Regions from separate parts of the Bradyrhizobium sp. UNPF46 genome, predicted to be linked through region 1. Evidence: riboswitches for the same ligand, from Rfam matches in the RefSeq annotation. Region 1 holds a riboswitch; the other holds the start of a gene.

Region 1 (11,544 bases):
CTCGCCGCTCTCGGTGACCATCTGGTAGCGGCCGGTCATGAAGCCGGAGGCGGTCGAGAGCGGTACGCCGGAGGTGTATTCGAAGCGCTCGCCGGGGGCCAGGATCGGCTGCTCGCCGACCACGCCCTCGCCCTTGACCTCCTGCTGGCGGCCGGAGGCGTCGGTGATGATCCAATGCCGCGTCTTGAGCTGCACGGTCTCCTCGCCCGAGTTGGTGATGACGATGGTGTAGGACCAGAAATAGCGGGAACGGTCGGCCGACGACTGCTCCGGAACAAAGTTCGGCTCGACGGTCACTTCGATGTGGCGGGTCACGGCGCGGTACATGGCTGCCACCATACCGAAATCCGGCGCCGGAACCAAACGCCGCGGCCGGCCTTGGCGACATCGTCCCGCCAGAATTCGAAGGGAAGGACACCGGCGAGGGAAACGCCCGCAAAGGGATACCCCACATGGTCCGGCCGCTTTGCGAGTTCGGAAGCGGACCGGTACACTCCTCGAGACGTCGCGATTTGCGGAAGGGTTTTTGGCCCCCGATGACCATTGCCGACCAAGTGACGGGATCGACGATCGCGGGAACCGCCAAGCCCGTCGACAGCGCGTCCGTCGACAGCAAGCCCGCAGGAGCGAAGCCGCGCGCGAGGGCGCCGGCCATCACGCTGCCTGCCATCGGCGAGCGCGAGCTCCGGCTCGACCTGTTCCGCGGGCTCGCGCTGTGGCTGATCTTCATCGACCACCTGCCACCCAGCCTGCTCACCTGGTTCACCATCCGCAATTACGGCTTCAGCGACGCCACCGAGATCTTCATCTTCATCTCCGGCTACACCGCCGCCTTCGTCTACGGCAGGGCGATGCTGGAGAGCGGCGTCGTCATCGCCACGGCGCGCATCCTGCGCCGGGTCTGGCAGATCTACGTCGCCCACGTCTTCCTGTTCACGATCTTCCTCGCCGAGATATCCTACGTCGCGACCAGCTTCGAGAACCCGCTCTACACCGAAGAGATGGGCATCATGGATTTCCTCAAGCAGCCCGACGTCACCATCGTGCAGGCGCTGCTGCTGCGTTTCCGCCCCGTCAACATGGACGTGCTGCCGCTCTACATCGTGCTGATGCTGGCGCTGCCCCTGATCCTGTGGTCGATGAAATGGCGGCCTGACGTCACGCTCGGCCTCTCGGTCGTGCTCTACGCGGTCACCTGGGAGTACGACCTCTACCTGTCGGCCTATCCGAACGGCTTCTGGGCCTTCAATCCCTTCGCCTGGCAATTGCTGTTCGTGTTCGGGGCATGGTGCGCGCTGGGAGGTGCGCGACGCATGTCGCGCATCCTGGCCTCGCCCGTGACGATGTGGATCGCGATCGCCTATCTCGTCGCGGCGTTCTACGTGACGCTGACCTGGTACGTGCCGCAACTGTCACAGTTCATGCCGAAGCGGATCGAGCAGTGGATGTATCCGATCGACAAGACCGACCTCGACGTGCTGCGCTTCACGCATTTCCTGGCGCTGGCCGCGCTCACAGTGCGCTTCCTGCCCCGGGATTGGCCGGGCTTGAAATCGCGCTGGCTGCGCCCATTGATTCTATGCGGCCAGCATTCCCTCGAGATCTTCTGTCTCGGCGTCTTCCTGGCCTTCGCCGGGCATTTCATTCTCGCCGAAGTCTCCGGCGGCGCGGCCATGCATGCGCTGATTAGTCTCTCCGGGGTCCTGATCATGTGGGGCGTGGCCTGGGTGATTTCGTGGTACAAGCGCGTGGCTGACAAGAGCGGTGCGAAAACCAAAAACGCCGTCGGCAACGCCGATCTGGCGGGAGGGGGCTGATGAAGGCGAAGGTTCTCCTGAGCCTGATCCTGCTATGCGGTAGCCTCGCCGCGCCTGTGGCGCGCGCGGGGGATGCTGCTGCGCCTGCCGTGCCCGCGGCGTGCGAATTGCCGTCCTATCTGCTGACCAGCGAGAGTCAGCTCCCCAAGGTCGCCGACGCCATCAAGGCCGGGAAACCGCTCGAAATCCTGGTCATCGGCAGCCGCTCGACCACGATTCCGTCGTCGGAAGGCAGCTCCTATCCGGCGCGCATGGAGGCGATCCTCAAGGAGAAGCTGCCGGCGTCCGAGGTGGTGCACGTCTCCGTAGAAATACAGAGCAAGAAAACGGCAGAGGAGACCGCGTCCATATTCGTTAAGCTGATGGAAGCAAAAACGCCTACCTTGGTGATCTGGCAGACCGGGACCGTGGATGCTATCCGATCGATCGATCCCGATGAATTTCGCAGCGCGGTGACCGACGGGGTTGTTGCGCTGCAAAAGGCGGGGGCTGACGTCGTCTTGATGAACTTGCAATACAGCCCGCGTACGGAGACCATGATCTCGGCGCCGCCTTATCTCGACAATATGCGGGTGGTGGCGCAGGAGCACGATATTCCGCTGTTCGATCGTTTCGCGATCATGCGGCAGTGGAATGAGCAGGGCCAGTTCGACCTGTTCAGCCCGTCCCGCGGGCCTGAGCTGGCGAAGCAGGTCCATGATTGCCTAGGCCGGGCGTTGGCACAGTTCGTGATCGACGCCGCTCACCTGGAGCCGGCCCAGCAGCAAAATTGAGGTCTAGCGTTAATGAGTTCTCTCCGCCCTTTTCGCCTGACGGCATGGCTGGCCGCGCCTGCAGCCGCAGTGCTGTTGTTGCTGGCGCCGGCCGTGCAGTCGCACGCGCAGACGCAAGCCGCGACCCAAGCAGCGCAGGCGACGCCTGCGCCAGCGCAGTCGGCTGATCCCGCGCCCGCGCCGCCGTCCCAGACCACCGTGGCCGCGACCTCGCCCGAGCAGCGCGGCGTCACGACGCGCGCCATCGACAGGGTGAAGCAGGTCGCCAAATCCGCCGCCGATATTTTCAGCCGCGTGCCCTGCCTGCCGCCAAAGGGCGGCTCGAAGGCGATGGGCTCGCTGCCGCATGTCGCGGGCAAGCTGGTCGCCGGCAAGCCCGTCGTCATCGTCGCGTTCGGCTCATCGTCGACTCAGGGCTTCGGCGCGAGCTCGCCGGAGTTCAACTATCCGAACCGCCTCGCCGCGCAGCTGCGCCGGCACTATCCCACCGCCGACATCACCGTCGTCAATGCCGGCGTCGGCGGCGAGGACGCGCCCGAGATGATGAAACGCCTGCAGACGCAGGTGATCGACGCGCATCCGGACCTCGTGATCTGGCAGGTCGGCACCAACGCCGTGCTGCGCAATCTCGATCCCGGCGAGACCGCAAAAATGGTCGAGGACGGCATCAGCCGCATCCAGGCCGCCGGCGATGCCGACATCGTGCTGGTCGACCCGCAATATTCGCCCGCCGTCAACCAGCGCAAGGAGAGCGCCGGCAAGATGGTGCAGCTGCTCGGCAAGGTCGCCGAGCTCCGTCACGTCGGCATCTTCCCGCGCTTCGAGGTGATGCGCGACTGGCACGAGAAGCAGGCGATCCCGGTCGAGAGCTTCGTCATTGCCGACGGCCTGCACATGAACGACTGGGGCTATGCCTGCTTCGCCCAGCTGCTCGGCGACGACATCATCCGCTCCGTCGGCCAGATCAAGCTCGGGGTCAACGTGCCGGCGGACGTGCGGACGTATCGGCCGATGTGAGGTCTGCTTCACCCTCCCCTGAAGGGGGAGGGTCGATCGCGCGCAGCGCGAGCGGGGTGGGGTGATCTCTCCACTCGGGCAGTGTTGTATGTGGAGAGACTGTCACCCCACCCCGCTACGCATTCCGCTTCGCTGCATGCGCAGCGACCCTCCCCCTCCAGGGGAGGGTAAGAGCCTCACGCCTTCTCCAGCGCCGCCGTCAGATCCTCGATCAGATCATCCACATGCTCGAGCCCCGCGGAGAAGCGGATGAAGCCCTCGCTGATGCCGAGCGCGGCGCGGTCCTCCGGCTTCAGGCGCTGATGCGTCGTGGTCGCCGGATGCGTGACGAGAGACTTGGCATCGCCGAGATTGTTCGAGATCTTCGCAAGCTTCAATTCATTGAGCACGCGGAACGCCGCCTGCTTGCCGCCCTTGACCTCGAAGCCGACCAGGGTCGAGCCGCCGCGCATCTGCTTTTTCACCAAGGCCGCCTGCGGATGATCGGCGCGGCCGGGATAGACCAGCCGCGAAATCTTCGGATGGCTCGCCAGCACGTCGGCGATGCGCGATGCGGTATCGGTCTGCGCGCGCACGCGCACGCCCAGCGTCTCCAGGCCCTTGAGCAGGACCCAGGCGTTGAACGGCGAGATCGACGGGCCGGTCTGGCGCATGAAATTATGCAGGTGCTCGGCGACGAACGCTTCCGACGACAGGATGATGCCGCCGAGACAACGACCCTGGCCGTCGATATGCTTGGTCGCGGAATAGACCACGACGTCGGCCCCGAGCGCGAGCGGGCTCTGCCAGATCGGCGTCGCGAACACGTTGTCGACGACGAGCCGCGCGCCACCGCTGTGCGCGATTTCGGCGATTCCTGGGATGTCGAGCACGTCGAGCGTGGGATTGGTCGGGCTCTCCAGGAAGAACGTCTTGGTGTTGGGCCTGAGCGCACGCTGCCACTGGTCGAGGTCGGAGCCGTCGACCAGCGTGGTCTCGATGCCGTAGCGCGGCAGCAGGTCCTGGATGACGTAGAGGCACGAGCCGAACAGCGCGCGCGAGGCGACGACGTGATCGCCGGCCTTGAGCGGCGCCAGGATCGCGGTCGTCACCGCGGCCATGCCGGTTGCAGCCGAGCGGGCGGCCTCGGCCCCCTCGAGCTCGATCATGCGGCGCTCGAACATTGCGATGGTCGGGTTGGAGTAGCGCGAATAGATGAAGCCGGGGTCCTCGCCCTTGAACCGCGCCTCGCATTGCTCGGCGGTGTCGTAGACGTAGCCCTGGGTCAGGAACAGCGCCTCCGACGTCTCGCCAAATTGCGAGCGCAGGGTGCCGGAATGGACCAGGCGGGTTTCGGGACGGTAGTTGGCAGGCGACTTCGACATAGATACCTCCGACATGACCGCTTCGTCGAAAGCGGGCACAAAAAAACCGGCCTGGACATGTCCACGGGCCGGGATCTCAGAGGTCCCCGGCCTGTTTAGCGACTTATTTAACGTGGCTGCAAGCCGGCCGGCTCAAATCACCACGGGATAAGTGATGCTCATATTCCGCAATGCCCTTTCCGTCAAGGCGTCCATCGGATAGCCGTAAAAGACCTGTATTTCCGGCATGTCCGGATGCATTTGAGCCCTGATGAGGACCCCCGGTTGACGTTCACGGTCGCGCCCGACGCCAATGGTATCCTGCCCGACCGCATGATCGCGGCGATGGCGGAGGCAGGCCTCATCCTGCCCGCCTACGACTTCGTCGAGAGCCAGATCCAGCCGGCCAGCCTCGATCTGCGCCTCGGCGACATCGCCTATCGCGTCCGCGCCAGCTTCCTGCCGGGGCCCGGTGCCACGGTCGCCGAGCGCATCGACGAATTGAAGCTGCACGAGTTCAGCCTCGCCGACGGCGCGGTGCTGGAGACCAACTGCGTCTACATCGTGCCGCTGCTGGAGAGTCTGGCGCTGCCGCCGGAGATCGTCGCGGCCGCCAACCCGAAGAGCTCGACCGGCCGGCTCGACGTCTTCACCCGCGTGATCGCCGACGGCACCCGTCGCTTCGACATGATCGGCGCCGGCTATCACGGCCCGCTCTACGCCGAGATCAGCCCGAAGACGTTTCCGGTGCTGGTCAGCGAGGGCTCGCGCCTCAGCCAGGTGCGCTTCCGCACCGGCGATGCCATCCTCAATGCCGACGAGCTCGATGCGCTGCATGCCGCCGAGCGCCTCGTCGACATCGACGATGCCGATCTCTCAGGCGGCGTCGCCGTTTCCGTCGATCTCTCCGGCGAGAAAGCCAGCGGCTTCGTCGGCTACCGCGCCAAGCGCCACACCGGCGTCGTCGACGTCGATCGCCGCGCCGGCTATTCCGTCGAGGACTTCTGGGAGCCGATCTCGGCCCGTCCCGACGGCAGCCTGATCCTCGATCCCGGCGAGTTCTACATCCTCGCCTCCAAGGAAGCCGTGCAGGTGCCGCCCGACTACGCCGCGGAGATGGTGCCGTTCGATCCGCTGGTCGGCGAATTCCGTGTGCATTATGCCGGATTCTTCGATCCCGGCTTCGGCTATGCCGGCGCCGGCGGGCTGGGATCGCGCGCCGTGCTGGAGGTGCGTTCGCGCGAAGTGCCGTTCATCCTCGAGCACGGCCAGATCGTCGGCCGCCTCGTCTACGAGAAGATGCTGGCCCGCCCCGACGCGATGTACGGCCAGCGCATCGGCTCGAACTACCAGGCCCAGGGCCTCAAACTATCGAAGCATTTCCGGGTGTAGCGCGATCCTGTAGCCCGGATGGAGCGCAAGCGTAATCCGGGGCAGTCTCACTTGTAGCGCGATCCCGGATTGCGCTCCGCTTCATCCGGGCTACGAGGTGACGGCATGAGCAATCCATCCGAACTCGACGCAAAGATCGCCGAAAACGTCGCGGATGCGCTGATCTATTCGGATCGCTCCGGCACGATCATGCGCTGGAACGGCGCCGCGACGACGCTGTTCGGCTTCTCCGCGGCGGAAGCGCTCGGCCAGAATCTCGACTTGATCATTCCCGAGCATCTGCGCGCCGCGCACTGGAAGGGCTTCGAGGCCGCACTCGCCAGCGGCGCGATGAAGCTTGCGGGCAAGCCGACGCTGACCCGCGCGCTACACAAGAGCGGACGCAAGCTCTACATCGAGATGACCTTCGCGCTGGTGCGGGATTCCGGCGGCAACGTGCTTGGATCCGTGGCGATGGCCCGCGATGTCACCGAGCGGGTCGAGCGCGAGCGCGCAGCCAGGACGCCGCCGCAAACTTCGTGATGCGGAATTGGCAGGCGATCGCGCAGGGCGCCCTGCACGGGCGTCATGTTGCCTGCCTGAAGGTGCAGTGACACACTCGATCAAAATCAAGGATCGGGAGCGAACATGGCCGCCGCCTCAGACGCCGCGCAGGAAGCCCAATGGAGGCGCTGGCGCGCGGTTGCCGACCTCTATCACGCCTACTTCACCGGCCTCATCCTCACCGTCGTCACGCGCCGTGGCACCGCCGATGCGGCGGAATTCGTCTTCCGCGTCTTCCGCCGCCAGCAGCAGGAGCGCTTCCTGCCCGGCCTCAGGAAGCTCGGGATCGATCATCTGCCGCCGGCGGTGGCGGCCGCGCAATATCACTATCTCTCCAACTGGATCGGCGGCGTACATGTCGAATACATGTATGAGAGCGATACCAAGGCCTGGATCCGCTATCCGCCGCCGCGCTGGATCTGGAAGGGCACCGCGATCTGCGGCGTGCCGGGCGAGGTGAGCCGCGCGATGCTGCGCGGCTGGCACGCCAACAACGGCGTTGCACTCGGTGATCTCAGGCTCGGCTTCGTCTGCACCAAGCAGAGCGTCGACGGCCAGGACGGGCTGGAAGGTTACTACCATCAATACGATCATCCGCTCGAGCTGGACCAGCGGCTCGTGTTCGCGCGTCATCTCGAAGCGCCGCTGTTCGATGCGAAGACCGCGCCGGCACTTCCCGTTGCGAGCTGGCCGAAGCCGCGCCTGGAGAAGGCCTATCGCAATTACGCGATGGAATATGTCCGCACTGCCGCGCCCGTGATGGTGCAGCTGTTCGGCCCGGAGGACGCCGGCTATCTGCTGCGGCTCACCGGCAAGCTGATCGGTATGCAATATTTCGACGAGGTTGCGGCGGCGCTGGCGATGGGGCGCGGTGGGAAAAGTGAATTCGCATCGTTCCTGAATGCGCTGTTCGCCGCGCAGGATGACGCGGCCGAGATGACGCAGTCCGAAGGCACGTTCGAACTCCGCCAGCGGAGCTGGAAGCTGATGGACGACGTCGCCGATGATCATCCCGCCTGCGCCAAGGTGCTGGAGGGACTGTTCGAAGGCCTCGCTGCCGGGTGCGGCCGGCATATCGCCGTGCATGTGCGCCCCGCCGCCGGCGGCCGCCGGCCGTTGGTCTGGACGATCGAATAGCGTTCATCCGTCGAAATGCACTGCCGCAGGGCACGCCTGCATCTGGCGCAGGAGGAAGCGCTCCGCATCGTGCTAACACGGCCTCGCTGCGCCCTGCGCGCGAACAAATTGATCGGCACACCTATGCATTGCCGTGCCGCAAATGGCGCCCGTGCCCGGAGGGGACATGTCCGACATCGCCGAAATCCCGGTCGATGAACAAGAGCGTCCGCTGCCGCCGCCCCCGCGGCCGGTGCGAAGCGCGCTGGTGGACGGGCCGATCCTGCGCACGCTGCTGTCGCTTGCCTGGCCCAACGTGATCGCGCTGTCGGCCGGCACCTGCACGGTGATCGCCGAGACCTCCTATATCGGCCGGCTCGGCGTCGAGGCGCTGGCGGCGATGGCGCTGGTGTTCCCGACCATCATCCTGACCATGACGATGTCGGGCGGCGCGATGGGCGGTGCGGTGGCATCCGCCATTGCACGCGCGCTCGGTGCCGGCGATCGCGAGCGCGCGGCCACGCTCGCCATGCATGCGATGCTGATCGGCATCAGCTTCGGCCTCGTCTTCATGCTGGGCATGCTGATCTTCGGGCCGAAAGTGCTCGAGATGCTCGGCGGCCGCGGCGATGTGCTGACCCATGCGATCGCCTACACGCAGGTGTTCTTCGGCGGCGCCGTGCTGCCCTGGCTGCTCAACACCATGGCCGGCGTGCTGCGCGGCACCGGCAACATGAAGCTGCCCTCGTTCCTCATCCTCAACTCCGCGGCCTGGCAGATCGTGCTCGGCGGCACGCTCGGCCTCGGGCTCGGTCCGGTGCCGCAGTTCGGCATGCGCGGCGTCGCGGCCGGCGCGCTGATCGCCTATTCCATGAACATCTGCATCATGGGCTGGGTCCTGTTCTCCGGGCGCGCGCGCGTCACGCCGAAGCTGCGCGGCCTGCGCATCCAATGGGCGATGTTTTTCGACATCCTGAAGGTCGGCGCCATCGCCTGCTTCTCGCCGCTGCAATCGGTGCTGACGATCTCGATCTTCACCCACATGCTGGCGCAGTTCGGCACCGCGATCCTCGCCGGTTACGGTATCGGCGCGCGGCTGGAATTCCTGCTGACCTCGATCGCGTTCTCGTTCGGCATCGCCTGCGTGCCGATGGTCGGGATGGCGATCGGCGCCGGCAACATCGCGCGGGCCCGGCGCGTCGCCTGGATCGCCAGCGTCGCCGCTTTCGCCGCCGTCGGCGCGCCGGCCTGCGTCGTCGCGGTGTTTCCCGATCTCTGGATCAACATCTTCACCGACAGCGCGGCCGTGCGTGCGGCGAGCCATCAATATCTGTCGACGGTCGGACCGTTCTACGCGTTCTTCGGCATTGCCACGGTGATGTATTTCTCGTCGCAAGGCGCCGCCAAGGTGATTGGGCCGGTGCTGGCGCAGACGGCGCGGTTGGTCTACATCTCCGCCGCAGGCTGGTGGCTGTCGACCCACGGGGCCAGCGCGCAGAGCTACTTCTGGCTGGCCGCAAGCTCGATGGTCCTGCTCGGCCTGCTCTCGTCCTCCAGCGTCCTGCTGACGCGCTGGGGGCCGCGCGCGAGCGCGCCCGCGATCAGGCCAGCACTATCAGGCGCCGACTAAAGCGCGATGATCGCGCTTTAGGTTGTTGTTTGAGAATGATGCTTTCGGAAGACCGCTACACTCTTTTCCGGATCATGCTCTAGCGATGCCGATGGCGGCGATGGCCGCTGCCGCCGACATTGGCGAGCCGCATCAGTTGCGGGATCATCGCCATCATGTCGCCGCCTCCGGCGCCGCCGAGCATGCCCATGATCTCGCCACCGCCGCCGCCGAAGCCGGCCGGGATGGTGCCGCCGCTCATCGGCGCGTAGCCGCCGTAATTCGGCGCGCCGAAGCCGCCGCCGAGATTGCCGGCGGAGAGGCCATTCAGGCCGCCGCCCATCATGCCACCGAGACCACCGAGCCCGCCGCCGCCATTCTCCATCATGCGGCTCATCATCGGGCCCATGGTCTGCATCATCATGGCGAAGCGGCGCTTGCCCATCTTCGCCTTCATCATCTCCAGCATCGGCGCCATCTGCGTCATCATGTCCTCGCTGCCTCCCCCGCCGAACCCCGCGAGCTGCGCCTTCGCGGGCGTGCTTGCGACGGAAAACAGCAGCAGCACGGCGGCTGCCTGGCAGATCACCTTGTCCGCACCTCTCATGGCATGCTCCTCGCGTGCGCAGGCCCGCCGGGAGAGCGGAGCCAACCGGACGCACGCCGCCATGGTTACGGCTGGCGAGGGCGCCGCTCTGTGAGAAAACTCACGGAGCCGCAGAGCCTGGAGGGCAGCTCACGCCGCAGCGGGCGGGAAGGCCTTGTGCAAGGCGGTCTCGGCCTGGCGGGTCTGTTCCTCGACATAGGCAGCAAGCTCGTTCGGCAGCATGTCGATGATCCAGACCAGGCGGCTTGTCCGCTCGCCGTCGGCGATCACCTGAACCGAGGCGCTGTAATGCTTCAGCCGCTCGTTGCTGATGGCATAGACGAGACGGTGCTTCACCTCGTCGCAAGCGACCAGCACCTCACGCGCCACCGAACCGTTGGCGAAGGTGACGATTCGCGCATCGCCGTCGAGCGTGCAGGCGGTGACGAAGCCCGGCACCAGCCGCTCATGCAGCGCACCGAAGTCGCGCACGGCGTCCCAGACGTCGCGCGCGGGGGCGTTGAGGGAGATGTCGTTGTGGATGGTGGCCATGGGATTTCCTCAAAATCAGTCTTGTAGAGTGGGCAAAGGCGCGTAGCGCCGTGCCCACCATTTGAATTGACGTGGGCAGTCGGTGGGCACGCTTCCGCCTCCGCTCTTCGAGCTACGGCGGAGAAGTCGCTTTGCCCCCTACGAGATCTCGTGAGCGTCACGTGCAAACCGCCTCGACATTGTTGCCATCGGGGTCGATCAGGAACGCTGCGTAATAGGTCGGGCTGTAATCCTTGCGCGGCCCGGCGCCGCCATTGTCGCGGCCGCCGCTCTTCAGGCCTTCGCTGTGGAACGCCTTGACCGCGTCATGGCTCCCGGCGCGGAACGCAATATGCGCGCCGTCGGCCTTGCGTCCCTTGTTGAGATGCAGCCACAGCGCCGGCTCGCCCTTCGGACCGAAGCCGGCATAGCCGTCGCCGCTCGAGCACAGCATGTAGCCGAGCGGGGCGAGCACCGCGGTGTAGAAGCGCGTGGCGGCGTCGAGATCGGCAACGCGCAGTCCGATGTGGTCATACATGGTCGTCTCCATTGCAAGGCGCGCCGCGACTGGCGCGCGCTGGAGCCGACCCTAGTCAGTTGAGGGCGATCCGCTCTTGGAGAATCTTGCGCTCGCCCTTCGACGCTTGCCGGAACTTCGTCGGCGATACGCCGGCGGCGCGGTGGAACGTGCGGACGAAATTGGAGAGATCGCCGAAGCCGACGTCATAGGCGACATCGGTGACCGCGATGTCGTCATCCGCGAGCAGCCGTGCCGCGTGGCGCAGCCGCGAGCGCACGAGATATTGATGCGGGGTGA
Region 2 (11,544 bases), on a different contig from region 1:
CGGCCTCGCTGGTCTTCTCCAGCGTGAGGCCGAGCAGCAGCCGCTCGACCGTGACGAAGCTGTCACCGGCCTTCTCGCCGGCCTTCTCGGCCGCGTCGAAGGTGCGGGCGAGCTCGGGTGCCAGATAGATCTGCCCGGCACCGCCGCCGGAGACCTTCGGCACCTTGCCGAGAGCGTCCTCGGTGGCCTTCAGAATTGCGCGGGAATTGCCGCCGGCGCGGTCGATCAGGCCGGAAGCCAGCCCCTCATTGTCGTCCAGCAGGACCTTCAGCATATGCAGGGTGGAAAACTGCTGGTGCCCCTCGCGCATCGCAAGCGACTGCGCGGACTGGATGAAGCCCCTGGAGCGTTCGGTATACTTTTCGATATTCATCTCTTTTGTCCCTCGGCCTGCCCTCGGGGCCCTCTAAGGCACCCCAATACGGCATCTTCATTGGGTTTCCGCTGACTGCATTGAGGTTTCTCAAGCGGTAAACGATCGTCATTTACCGACGTTGCCGCCGGCCTGAGGCAGATGTGGGAAGCAGGTTGCGGATGCGAAAGAGGCGAGTTCACAATTTCGTGCGCCGATCCGCCGGCTTGGCGGGGCCGGGGCGAATCCCTTAAGTAACGGCATGATCCCTGCCGCAAAGCCAGCCAGCCAGACCGCCGAGATTACCGGCCTGTACCGCTACCCGATCAAGGGCCTGACGCCGGAGCCTCTGCGCCGCGTCCCCTTGCGGACGGGCCAGACCCTTCCCGCCGACCGCCGCTACGCCATCGAGAACGGCCCGAGCGGCTTCGATCCCGAGCAGCCCGAGTGGAAGCCGAAAATCCAGTTCCTGATGCTCGCGCGCAATGAGCGGCTGGCCGAGCTCGACAGCCGCTTCGACGATGCCAGCAACGTCCTGACCATCCGCAAGGACGGCCAGACCGTCGCCAGCGGAGACCTCGAGACCGCGGCCGGGCGCGCCGCCATCGAGCGCTATTTCACGGAGAATTTCCAGCCGGAGCTGAAGGGGCCGCCCAAGGTTCTGTCCGGCCGCGACCACAGCTTCTCCGACGTCGCCCGCAAGGTCGTCTCCATCATCAACCTGAACAGCGTGCGCGCGATCGAGACCATGCTGGGCGGCACCGCGGTGCATCCCTTGCGCTTCCGCGCCAATCTCTACGTGACGGGGTGGCCGGCCTGGTCGGAGCTCGATCTCGTCGGCCAGACGCTCGCGATCGGGCAGGCCCGGTTGAAGGTCGTCAAGCGCATCGTCCGCTGCCCCGCCACCAATGTGGACCCGGTGACGGCCAAGCGCGATCTCGAGATCCCGCCGACGCTTTCGCGTCATCTCGGCCACATGGACTGCGGCATCTATGGCGAGGTCATCGAAGGTGGCGAGATCGGCATCGGCGATGCGGTCGCGGTGGAAGAGCCGAGATTGGTGTGACGGTTCGTAGGGTGGGTTAGCCGTAGGCGTAACCCACCACCGCCTGTCTCCGCCGAAACAGAAGAGGTGGGTTACGCAAGCGGACCGCGCTTCGCGCGACCACCAGCTAACCCACCCTACCGATCTCACCTCAATTCGGCATCACATACGCATAGATCCGGCCGCGCGAGACCGGCGCCTCGCGGACGCGGTTGCCGTTGTTGCCGGAGATCATGATCGGATTGCCCTGCGCGTCGATGCCGGTGATGATGCCGACATGACCGCCGCGGCGGCCGCGCGACATGACCGCGATGGCGCCCACCTGCGGACCGGAGACGCGGGTGCCGTAACGCGCGAACGAGCTCGCCATGTCGGAGCCGGAGCCCTTATGGCCGGTGTGCTCCAGCACCATGTTCATGAAACGCGCGCACCACAGGCTGCCGCGCCCGGTCGGATTGCCTCCGACATAGCGGCGCGCCTCGGATACAAGGCTCGATCCGCCGCCGAAGCCGCTATTGGCCATTGCGGTGTTCGCCATGGCGCTATGGGCCATGCCGCCGCCGTTGGCGTTCGGATCGTAGCTCGCCTGGGTGTCGGCGAATCCGCTCGCCTGCAACTGCGCGGCGCTGCGCTCGAAGCGCGAGCGGCTCGCATGATGGCGATAATGATGATGTCTGGCGTGGTGCACGTAAGCGTGCCGCTCTGCGCTATGACGATGATGCGGCCGCGCTGAGGCCGGAGAAACGACTGCGGCAACCGCCGCGGAGAAGATCGCCAGCGCAACAACACAACGCGACAGGCGAGACGCAAACAACTCAACCATTCTTCATCCTTCGTTGACACCCCACTTCCCGTCCGCCCCTCGCTGAGGCCGACATCCGTCTGGCCGTTAAGCCGCCGGATGTGGCGAGAAAAAGACGCGGGCTGCCCGCGAATAGCTGTGATGATTTTGTGCCGACACTGGTTCAATGCCGCCGCATTGCGGACAACAGCATTAACTGCAATCCTGCAAAGGCGGCTTGAAGAGAGGGAAACGGTTAATGCCCCACGCCACGACCAGGGACGACGTCCGCATCTATTTCGAAGAAGCGGGTCAGGGAACGCCGATCATTTTTCTGCACGAGTTCGCGGCCGACTACACCAATTGGGAGCCGCAGATGCGCTACTTCTCGCGCGGCCACCGCTGCATCACGTATTCGGCGCGCGGCTACACGCCGTCGGACGTGCCTGAGGGCGAGGTCTACACCTACGAACATTTCTACACCGACGCGCTTGCCGTGCTCGATCATCTCAAGATCGAGCGCGCGCATCTCGTGGGCCTGTCGATGGGCGCCTATTCCTCGCTGCAGATCGGATTGAACGCGCCGCAGCGCGCGCTGTCGATGACGCTGGCCGGCGTCGGCTCCGGCTCGGAGCTCGAAAACCTGGAGGCCTGGCGCAAGCAGTGCCGCGCCAATGCCGAGCAGTTCGAGACGCTGGGCTCCGCCGAGGTCGCAAAAATCACGCGCGAGGCACCGAGCCGGATTCCGTTCCTGGTGAAGGACCCGCGCGGACACGCCGATTTCTACGCCGCGCTGGCGCGCCACGACGCCAAGGGCTCGGCGCGCACGATGCGCGGCTTCCAGGGCGGCCGCCCCTCGATCTATACGATGACGGACGCGATCGCGAAGGCGACGACGCCGGCGCTGATCATCTGCGGCGACGAGGACGATCCGTGTATCGGGCCAAGCCTGTTCCTGAAGAAGCATCTGCCCGCGGCGGGGCTGGCGATGTTTCCGAAATCGGGCCACGTGCTCAACCTCGAAGAGCCCGCGCTGTTCAACGAAAGCGTGGAGCGGTTCGTCACGCTGGTCGAGGCGGGCCGCTGGCCGGCGCGGGATCCCAGGTCGCTGGCCGCGCATTAGCTGTCGTTCCGGGATGCGCCAAAGGCGCGGGCCCGGAATCCATTGGACGTCATACGCTGCGGCACGATGGATTCCGGGTTCGCGCTTCGCGCGCCCCGGAATGACGACGAGAGACTATTTTCCCCCGCCGCGGCTCAGCAGAAACACGCCCTGCTCGCCGAACATGTTCCACACCCACCAGGGCAGGTTCAGCGGCACCGGGCGGCCGTAGAGATCGAGCGCGACCGAGCGCTCCATCTTGACGTTGATCTCGTCGCAGAGCTGCACGAAATCCTTGATGGTGCAGAAATGGATGTTGGCGGTGTCGTACCAGGTCGCCGGCAGGTTCTCGGTACGTGGCATGTGGCCGCCGATCAGCAGCTGCAGCCGCATCTTCCAGAAGCCGAAATTCGGGAACGAGACGATGGCGCGGCGGCCGATGCGCAGCAGGTTTTCCAGCACCACCCTCGGCTGCCGGGTCGCCTGCAGCGTCTGCGACAGGATCACGTAGTCGAAGGCGTCGTCCGGATAATTGACGAGGTCGGTGTCGGCGTCGCCCTGCACCACCGCAAGCCCCTTGGCCACGCAGCGGTTGACGCCCTCGCGCGACAGCTCGATGCCGCGTCCGTCGATGCCGCGCGTTTCCAGCAGCTGGAGCAGATCGCCCTCGCCGCAGCCGACGTCGAGCACCTTCGAGCCAGGCTTGACCATGTCGGCGACCAGGAGATGGTCGGCGCGAAAATGACCGGACTGTCCCGTCGCAAGGCCGCCCAGCGGCAACACTTCCTGTACAGACATCGCTAGCCGTCCTCGTCAGTCGTTCTTGGAGGTGAGCCCGCGGGCCTTGCCTGCCGATTGCAGGAAGGCGCGGGAGATGTCGAAGAATTCGGGAACGTCGAGCAGGAAGGCGTCGTGGCCGCGATCGGTCTCGATCTCGGCGAACGACACCCGCGCGCTCGAGGCGTTGAGCGCATGCACCAGCGCGCGCGATTCCGAGGTCGGGAACAGCCAGTCGCTGGTGAAGGAGACCACGCAGAAGCGCGTCTTGATGTCCGCGAACGCCTTGGCGAGCACGCCGCCATGATCGGCGGCGATGTCGAAATAGTCCATCGCGCGCGTCAGATAGAGGTAGGAATTGGCGTCGAAGCGCTCGACGAAGGAGGAGCCCTGGTAGCGCAGATAGGACTCGACCTGGAAATCGGCGTCGAAGGAGAAGGTCGGCAGGTCGCGGTCCTGCATGCGCCGGCCGAACTTGCGATGCAGCGCGGCGTCGGAGAGATAGGTGATGTGCGCCGCCATCCGCGCCACCGCGAGCCCGCGATGCGGATGGATGCCCTGATCGGCATAGCCGCCGCCGTGCCAATCGGGATCGGCCATCACGGCCTGGCGGCCGAGCTCGTGAAAGGCGATGTTCTGCGCCGAGTGCCGCGTCGCGCAGGCGATCGCCAGCGCCGAGAACACGCGGCCAGGATAGGCCGCGGTCCATTGCAGCACCTGCATGCCGCCCATCGATCCGCCGACGACCGCAAACAGCGTGTCGATGCCGAGCCGGTCGATCAGCATGGCCTGCGCGCGCACCATGTCGGGGATGGTGATGACAGGGAAATCCAGGCCCCAGACCTTGCCGGTGGCGGGATTGATCGACGCCGGCCCGGTCGAGCCCATGCAGCCGCCGATCACGTTGGAGCAGATGATGAAGTAGTGCTTGGGATCGATGGGGCGGCCGGGGCCGACCAGGGTCTCCCACCAGCCCGGCTTGCCGGTGACGGGATGCACGTTGGCGACATGCTGGTCGCCGGTCAGCGCATGGCAGATCAGCACCGCGTTGGAGCGATCGGCGTTGAGCTCGCCATAGGTCTGGTAGGCGATCTGGAACGGGGTGAGATCGACGCCGCAATCCAGCCGCAGCGGCTGCTCGGTGCCGAAATGCGCGACCTGCGAGCTCGGATGATCCACCTCATGCGACCGCTCGTCAGCGCTGATCGCAGGACTCGGTATCGACTTGACGCCATCCATGACCATCGACCTCGTTTGCGATCAAACGCGTGATCGCCACTTGCATCAGGCCATGAAAAACCCGGCCTGAACGATAGGTTCGGCCGGGATCGAAAGCGTCCCCGGCCTGTTTAGCGAGTTTTTTAACGTGGCTGCAAGCCGGCCGGCTCAAATGACCACGGAACGGGCAAAAGCTACCGTCTTGGGCGGTTTTCGTCAAGTCGCGGCCCGGATCGGCCCAATTCGCCTCCGTCGCGCCGACCGGGAAGGACGTCATTTCTCTTTGCTTTCGCCGCCCCGACTGCCTAATCAGGACATCCCCCATCGGAACGATCGACAGCCCAACATGTCTCAACGTCCGCCCGCGCCGCCGTCATTGCAGGAATTGCGCAAGGAGATCGACGCGATCGACGAGGCCATGCATCGCCTGCTGATGCAGCGCGGCGACATCATCGACCGCCTGATCCAGGTGAAGCAGACCCAGGAGGTCGGCTCGGCATTCCGCCCCGCGCGTGAGGCCTCCATGATGCGCGAGATCGTGCAGCGTCATCGCGGCATCCTGCCGCTCGACACCGTCGAGAGCATCTGGCGCGTCATCATCTCGACCTTCACCTACGTGCAGGCGCCGTTCTCCGTGCATGCCGACATCTCGGTGAGCGAGCCGGCGATGCGCGATTCCGCGCGCTTTCATTTCGGCTTCACGGTGCCTTACGTCGCGCATTTCAGCGCGCAGGCCGCGGTCGAGGCGGTGGCGAAATCCAAGGGCGACCTGGCGCTGGTCTCGGCGACGTCGAGCCGCACGCCGTGGTGGCTCTCGCTCGAGGAAAAAGGCGCGCCGAAGATCATCGCGCGCATGCCGTTCGTCGAGCGCGCCGACCATCCGGCCGCGCTGCCGGTGTTCGCGATCTCGCGCGTCCCCGACAGCGCCCTGGTGACCGAGGTCGAGACCTTCAGCGTGCGCGTGTCCGGGTGGAACGCCGAGGTCGCCCGCGCCCTGTCGCCGCTCGCCGAGATCGTGGCGGTGCCCGACACCGCCTTCGACGGCGCAGCGCTGCTGGTCTCGGTCACGAGCGCGACCAGCATCGACAAAATCAGGGCTGCCCTGATCGAGGCGGGGGCCTCGGTGCGCTCCACGGCCCTCGTCGGCAGCCACGCAACGCGCTATACGGTGCCCCCGACCGGGCCAAAATCGTAAATCGCGTACCGCTTAAAGCCACTTTCGGAGTTGAAGATGTCCCGCCCCGTGCCGAATCCCGGCATTCTCGATATTGCGCCCTACACGCCCGGCAAGAGCCCGGTCGCCGAGCCGGGCCGCAAGGTGTTCAAGCTCTCGGCCAACGAGACGCCGTTCGGGCCCTCGCCCAAGGCGATCGAGGCGTTCAAGCGCGTGGCGGATCATCTCGAAGACTATCCGGAAGGCACCTCGCGCGTGCTGCGCGAAGCGATCGGCCGTTCTTTCGGGCTCGATCCCAACCGCATCATCTGCGGCGCCGGCTCGGACGAGATCCTCAATCTGCTCGCGCACACCTATCTCAGCCACGGCGACGAGGCGATCTCCACCACGCACGGCTTCCTGGTCTACCCGATCGCGACCATGGCGGTCGGCGCCAAGAACGTCGTCGCGGCCGAGAAGAACCTCACCTGCGACGTCGACGCCATCCTCAAGGCCGTGACGCCGAAGACCAAGCTGGTCTGGCTCGCCAACCCCAACAACCCGACCGGGACCTATGTGCCGTTCGACGAGGTCAAGCGCCTGCGCGCCGGCCTGCCCTCGCACGTGCTGCTGGTGCTGGACGCCGCCTATTGCGATTACGTCTCCCGCAACGACTACGAGATGGGGATCGAGCTGGTCGCCACCACCGAGAACACGGTGGTGACGCACACCTTCTCCAAGATCCACGGCCTCGCCGCGCTGCGCATCGGCTGGATGTTCGGCCCCGAGCACATCATCGACGCGGTCAACCGCATCCGCGGCCCCTTCAACGTGTCGACGCCGGCGATGTATGCCGCGGTCGCCGCGATCGAAGACACCGCGCATCAGGCGATGTCGAAGCAGTTCACCGAGACCTGGCGCAACTGGCTGACCGAGGAGATCACCAAGCTCGGGCTGAAGGTGACGCCGAGCGTCGCCAATTTCGTGCTGATGCACTTCCCGACCGAGAAGGGCAAGACCGCGGACGACGCCGACGCCTTCCTCACCAAGCGCGGCCTGGTGCTGCGCGCGCTGAAGAACTATGGCCTGCCGCATGCGCTGCGCATGACCATCGGCACCGAGGAGGCCAACCGCCTCGTGGTCGACGGCTTGCGCGACTTCATGGCCGGCAAATGAGTGCGCAGGCGCACTTCCAGCGCGTCGCGCTGATCGGCTTCGGCCTGATCGGCGGCTCGATCGCGCGCGCTGCGAAGCTCCAGGGGCTCGCCGGCGAGATCGTCACCACCGCACGCTCGGAGAAGACGCGCGCGCGGGTGCTCGAGCTCGGCATCGTCGACCAGGTCGTGGCGACCAATGCGGAGGCGGTGAAGGATGCCGACCTCGTCATCCTCTGCATTCCCGTCGGGGCCTGCGGGCCGGTGGCGCAGGAGATCGCACCGCATCTGAAGCCCGGTGCTGTTGTCTCCGACGTCGGCTCGGTGAAGGGTGCGATCGTCAGGGACATGGCGCCGCATCTGCCGAAGACCGTTCATTTCGTGCCGGCGCATCCCGTCGCGGGCACCGAGCATTCGGGGCCGGATTCAGGCTTCGCCGAGCTCTTCATCAACCGCTGGTGCATCCTCACCCCGCCGGAAGGCGTCGACGCCGCGGCGACCGACCGCCTGCGCGCCTTCTGGGCCGCGATGGGCGCCAAGGTCGAGGTGATGACGCCGGATCACCATGATCTCGTGCTCGCGATCACCAGCCATCTGCCGCATCTGATCGCCTACACCATCGTCGGCACCGCCGACGAGCTGGCGCAGGTGACGGAATCCGAAGTCATCAAGTTCTCCGCCGGCGGCTTCCGCGATTTCACCCGCATCGCGGCCTCCGATCCGACGATGTGGCGCGACGTCTTCCTCGCCAACAAGGAGGCCGTGCTGGAGATGCTCGGCACCTTCACCGAGGACCTGTCCAAGCTCACCCGCGCCATCCGCCGCGGCGACGGCGAAGCGCTGTTCGACCATTTCACCCGCACCCGCGCCATTCGCCGCGGCATCGTCGAGATCGGCCAGGATTCGGCCGCGGCGGATTTCGGCCGCCAGCATGGCGCGCTGAAGAAGCCGTAGTTTCGCTGGTCATTCCGGGGCTCGATGCTACGCATCGCCCCGGAATGACGAGAGCGGCTTCAATACAGCGGCGGAATTTGCCCGACCTTGACCGGGCCGAGCAGCACGGCGCCGTCGGCGAACTTCAACGGGAAGCTTCTCGCCTTCCTGCCTTCCAGCGTGCTCTCGGTGCCGATCGAGTTGATGCCGGCGGCAAGTCCGGCATTGGCGTTCTGCTTGATGACCTTGCCGAGGCCGGGGACGGCGCGGTCGAGCGCGCCGAACAAATTGGTGAGGTCCTGCGACTTCACGCCGGGCGCGACGCGATCGAGCGTTGCCTGCGGCACGCCCTCCTCCAGCATCTTCTCGATGCCGAGCGCCGGGATCACGCGCTCGAGGCCCGTCACGGTCATCTGCAACTCGCCGTCGAGGCGGCCATTGGCCGAGAGGCCGAGCGTGCCGGCCGCGACTGCGATCATCTCGCCCTGCTGGATCCGCGACTGCACGATCTCGATATGGCCGCCGGCCGCCTGGATTTCACGGAAGCGCTGCGGCCAGGGCTTTGGCGTGAGGTCGGACAGGCCGGTGATCTTGGCGCGCGTGTCGGCCTCGAACGGCTCGGCGAGCAGGGGATGCACGCCCTGGATGCTGCCCTGCGCGATATGGGCCACGGTCTCGATCACGGGATGATCGGCCGGCGAGCCGTCCGCGAGACGGCCGTGCAGCTCGACCTGCTTGGCCCGCGCGAGCGGCACCTGCATGCTGCCGTCGAGCCGGTTGAGGGTGGGATCGTCGAACACGATGGAGGCGCGGTCCGGCACCGCCGGCAGGCCGACCACGCTGCTACGGCCCTTGCTCCAGTTCACCACGAAGGTGTTCTGCGTAACGCCATCGATCAGCGTTGCGGGCGCGGAGAATTCGGCGATGACGAGCTTGGGATCGTAGACCTGGGCAACGACCAGGATGTTGTCGAGCTTGGCCGTGAACGGCGTCTTGCTCGCGTTCTGCGACACCAGGGCGACGCTGGCGCCGGAGCACTGGACCTCGAAGCGGAACGGGAAGCCGGCGATCGAGCGCTTGGCGCAATCATAGATGCGGCCGGACTTGGCCTCCTGCGCCCGCCAGGCGTCTGCGGCCACTTCGGCCTGCGAGGCCGCATAGAACCAGAAGCAGCTCCACGCGACGGCAAGGACCAGGACGAAAACGGGTGCGATGAAAAGGCCCCAACGGGAGCGACGGCCTGCGGCAACGGTCATATTGGACATGCGGCGACCCTTTGACCCCGGATTTTGGCAAATGTAAGCGAGGCGCGCCTGCGGCGAAAGGCAGAGAATTCGCTTCGCTTGGAACCCCCATTCTGGTAGCCGTGCCCGAAATGTCGGAAATTACCCTTTCCTCCATCACCACCGCCAAGGGCGACCTCTGGGTGTTCGGCTACGGCTCGCTGATGTGGCGGCCGGGCTTCGCGTTCGAGGAGCGCGTCCCGGCGCGGCTGGTCGGCGAACATCGTGCGCTCTGCGTCTATTCCTTCGTGCATCGCGGCACGCCGGAAAAGCCGGGCCTGGTGCTTGGGCTCGACCGCGGCGGCGCCTGCCGCGGCATCGCCTTCCGCGTCGCCGAGAAGAATCGCGCAGACGTTGTCGCTTACCTTCGGGCGCGAGAGCAGGTCACATCGGTCTATCGCGAGGTGATGCGCTCGGTCTGGCTGGAGAACGATGCACGGGCGCGCGTCTCCGCGCTCGCCTATGTCGTCGACCGCGGCCATGTTCAATATGCCGGCCGGCTCTCGCTCACCGAGCAGCACCGTCATGTCGTCCAGGGCCACGGCCAGTCGGGCGCCAACCGCGACTACGTCACCGCGACGGTGAAGGCGATCGAGGCCGAAGGCTTTCGCGATGCGCAACTGCATCAGCTTGCAACCATGCTGCATGGTGATGGGCATTCCCTGCACGCGCCGACGCCAGCCGAAGACCGCTAGCCCCCGGTCGGCGCGTAGCTCGGCGCCGAGCCGATCAACTGCTCCTGCTCCCTGCGGCCCGCTTCGACGAGACGGCCGGTCGCATCCTCGATCGCCGTTTGCACGCGGGAGAGAAACTCGTCCTTCGGCAGGCCCGGCGGCAGTGGGGGGAGGAACTCCACCACCAGCGTGCCGGGATAGCGCATGAAGGTGCGGCGGGGCCAGAACAGGCCGGAGTTGAGCGCAATCGGCAGGCAAGGCACGCCGCAGGACGAATAGATCTGCGCAAAGCCGGTCTTGTAGTCGGGCGGAGCACCCGGCGCGCGGCGCGTGCCTTCCGGAAAGATGACGAGCTGTTTTCCGCCCCGTACCGCCTCACGCGCCCGCCGCGTCATGTCGAGCAACGCCTTCACGCCGGCATTGCGATCGATCGCGATCATCCCGGTCTTGACCAGGAACTGGCCGAACACCGGGATCTGCATCAGCTGGCGCTTGAGGATGAAGATCGGGCGGTTGAAGAAGCCGGGCAGCACGAACGTCTCCCAGAACGACTGGTGTTTCGCGACGATCACCAATGGTCCGGTCGGGATGTTCTCGACGCCGCGGAATTCCACCTTGATGTTGCAGATCACGCGCATCAGGACCAGCGTCGCCTTGGCCCACCATTGTGCGACCGTCAGCATCGCGCGCGGCGGCAATGCGAAGGTCGGCAGCGCCACGATCGCGAGGCACACCAGCACGGCATAGAACAGCACGTTGAACACGAGCGAGCGCAGGAAAACTGGGAACATCGAGGATCCGATTATTTTGCCGATCAGTTGGCCTGGGCGGTGGCGGGCCGCCTCGGCTGCTGACCTGCAGGCTGCTCCGACATCTCGGGCGAAAGGTCAATCCCGAAATCCTCCAGCCGCACCCTGAGCTCGGCCGCGATGTACTTGACATATTCCAACAACAGCAGCCGCAGGGTGGAGGCCGAGGTCCACCACGGCTCCTCGCGCCATTTGTCACCGACCACCGCGAACGGGATCAGAATCGTCTGCGGCATCGCATGCGAGAATTCCACCAGCGCACG

The links. A riboswitch is a leader RNA that binds a small molecule or an ion and turns the genes downstream of it on or off. The one in region 1 is predicted to bind S-adenosylmethionine.
Region 2: another riboswitch for S-adenosylmethionine. It lies ahead of metX (homoserine O-acetyltransferase MetX); the one in region 1 lies ahead of UNPF46_RS08665 (O-succinylhomoserine sulfhydrylase).

The regions. Positions count from the first base shown of each region.
Region 1 covers NZ_LFJB01000018.1:69,054-80,597, reverse strand. The annotation lists gene apaG (Co2+/Mg2+ efflux facilitator ApaG/CorD) at 1-327, opposite strand, end outside; gene UNPF46_RS08680 (OpgC domain-containing protein) at 537-1,817, shown strand; gene UNPF46_RS08675 (SGNH/GDSL hydrolase family protein) at 1,817-2,590, shown strand; gene UNPF46_RS08670 (SGNH/GDSL hydrolase family protein) at 2,603-3,607, shown strand; gene UNPF46_RS08665 (O-succinylhomoserine sulfhydrylase) at 3,784-4,971, opposite strand; SAM riboswitch at 5,046-5,125, opposite strand; gene UNPF46_RS08660 (2'-deoxycytidine 5'-triphosphate deaminase) at 5,206-6,342, shown strand; gene UNPF46_RS08655 (PAS domain-containing protein) at 6,448-6,864, shown strand; gene UNPF46_RS08650 (hypothetical protein) at 6,970-8,022, shown strand; gene UNPF46_RS08645 (MATE family efflux transporter) at 8,189-9,631, shown strand; gene UNPF46_RS08640 (hypothetical protein) at 9,711-10,217, opposite strand; gene UNPF46_RS08635 (SRPBCC family protein) at 10,347-10,748, opposite strand; gene UNPF46_RS08630 (VOC family protein) at 10,906-11,265, opposite strand; gene UNPF46_RS08625 (helix-turn-helix transcriptional regulator) at 11,321-11,544, opposite strand, start outside.
Region 2 covers NZ_LFJB01000059.1:7,802-19,345, reverse strand. The annotation lists gene clpB (ATP-dependent chaperone ClpB) at 1-373, opposite strand, end outside; gene UNPF46_RS22800 (MOSC domain-containing protein) at 615-1,418, shown strand; gene UNPF46_RS22795 (TIGR02594 family protein) at 1,549-2,220, opposite strand; gene UNPF46_RS22790 (alpha/beta fold hydrolase) at 2,438-3,301, shown strand; gene metW (methionine biosynthesis protein MetW) at 3,416-4,078, opposite strand; gene metX (homoserine O-acetyltransferase MetX) at 4,094-5,296, opposite strand; SAM riboswitch at 5,386-5,465, opposite strand; gene UNPF46_RS22775 (chorismate mutase) at 5,622-6,470, shown strand; gene hisC (histidinol-phosphate transaminase) at 6,507-7,604, shown strand; gene UNPF46_RS22765 (prephenate/arogenate dehydrogenase family protein) at 7,601-8,536, shown strand; gene UNPF46_RS22760 (DUF2125 domain-containing protein) at 8,596-9,780, opposite strand; gene UNPF46_RS22755 (gamma-glutamylcyclotransferase) at 9,891-10,493, shown strand; gene UNPF46_RS22750 (lysophospholipid acyltransferase family protein) at 10,490-11,263, opposite strand; gene UNPF46_RS22745 (YdcF family protein) at 11,287-11,544, opposite strand, start outside.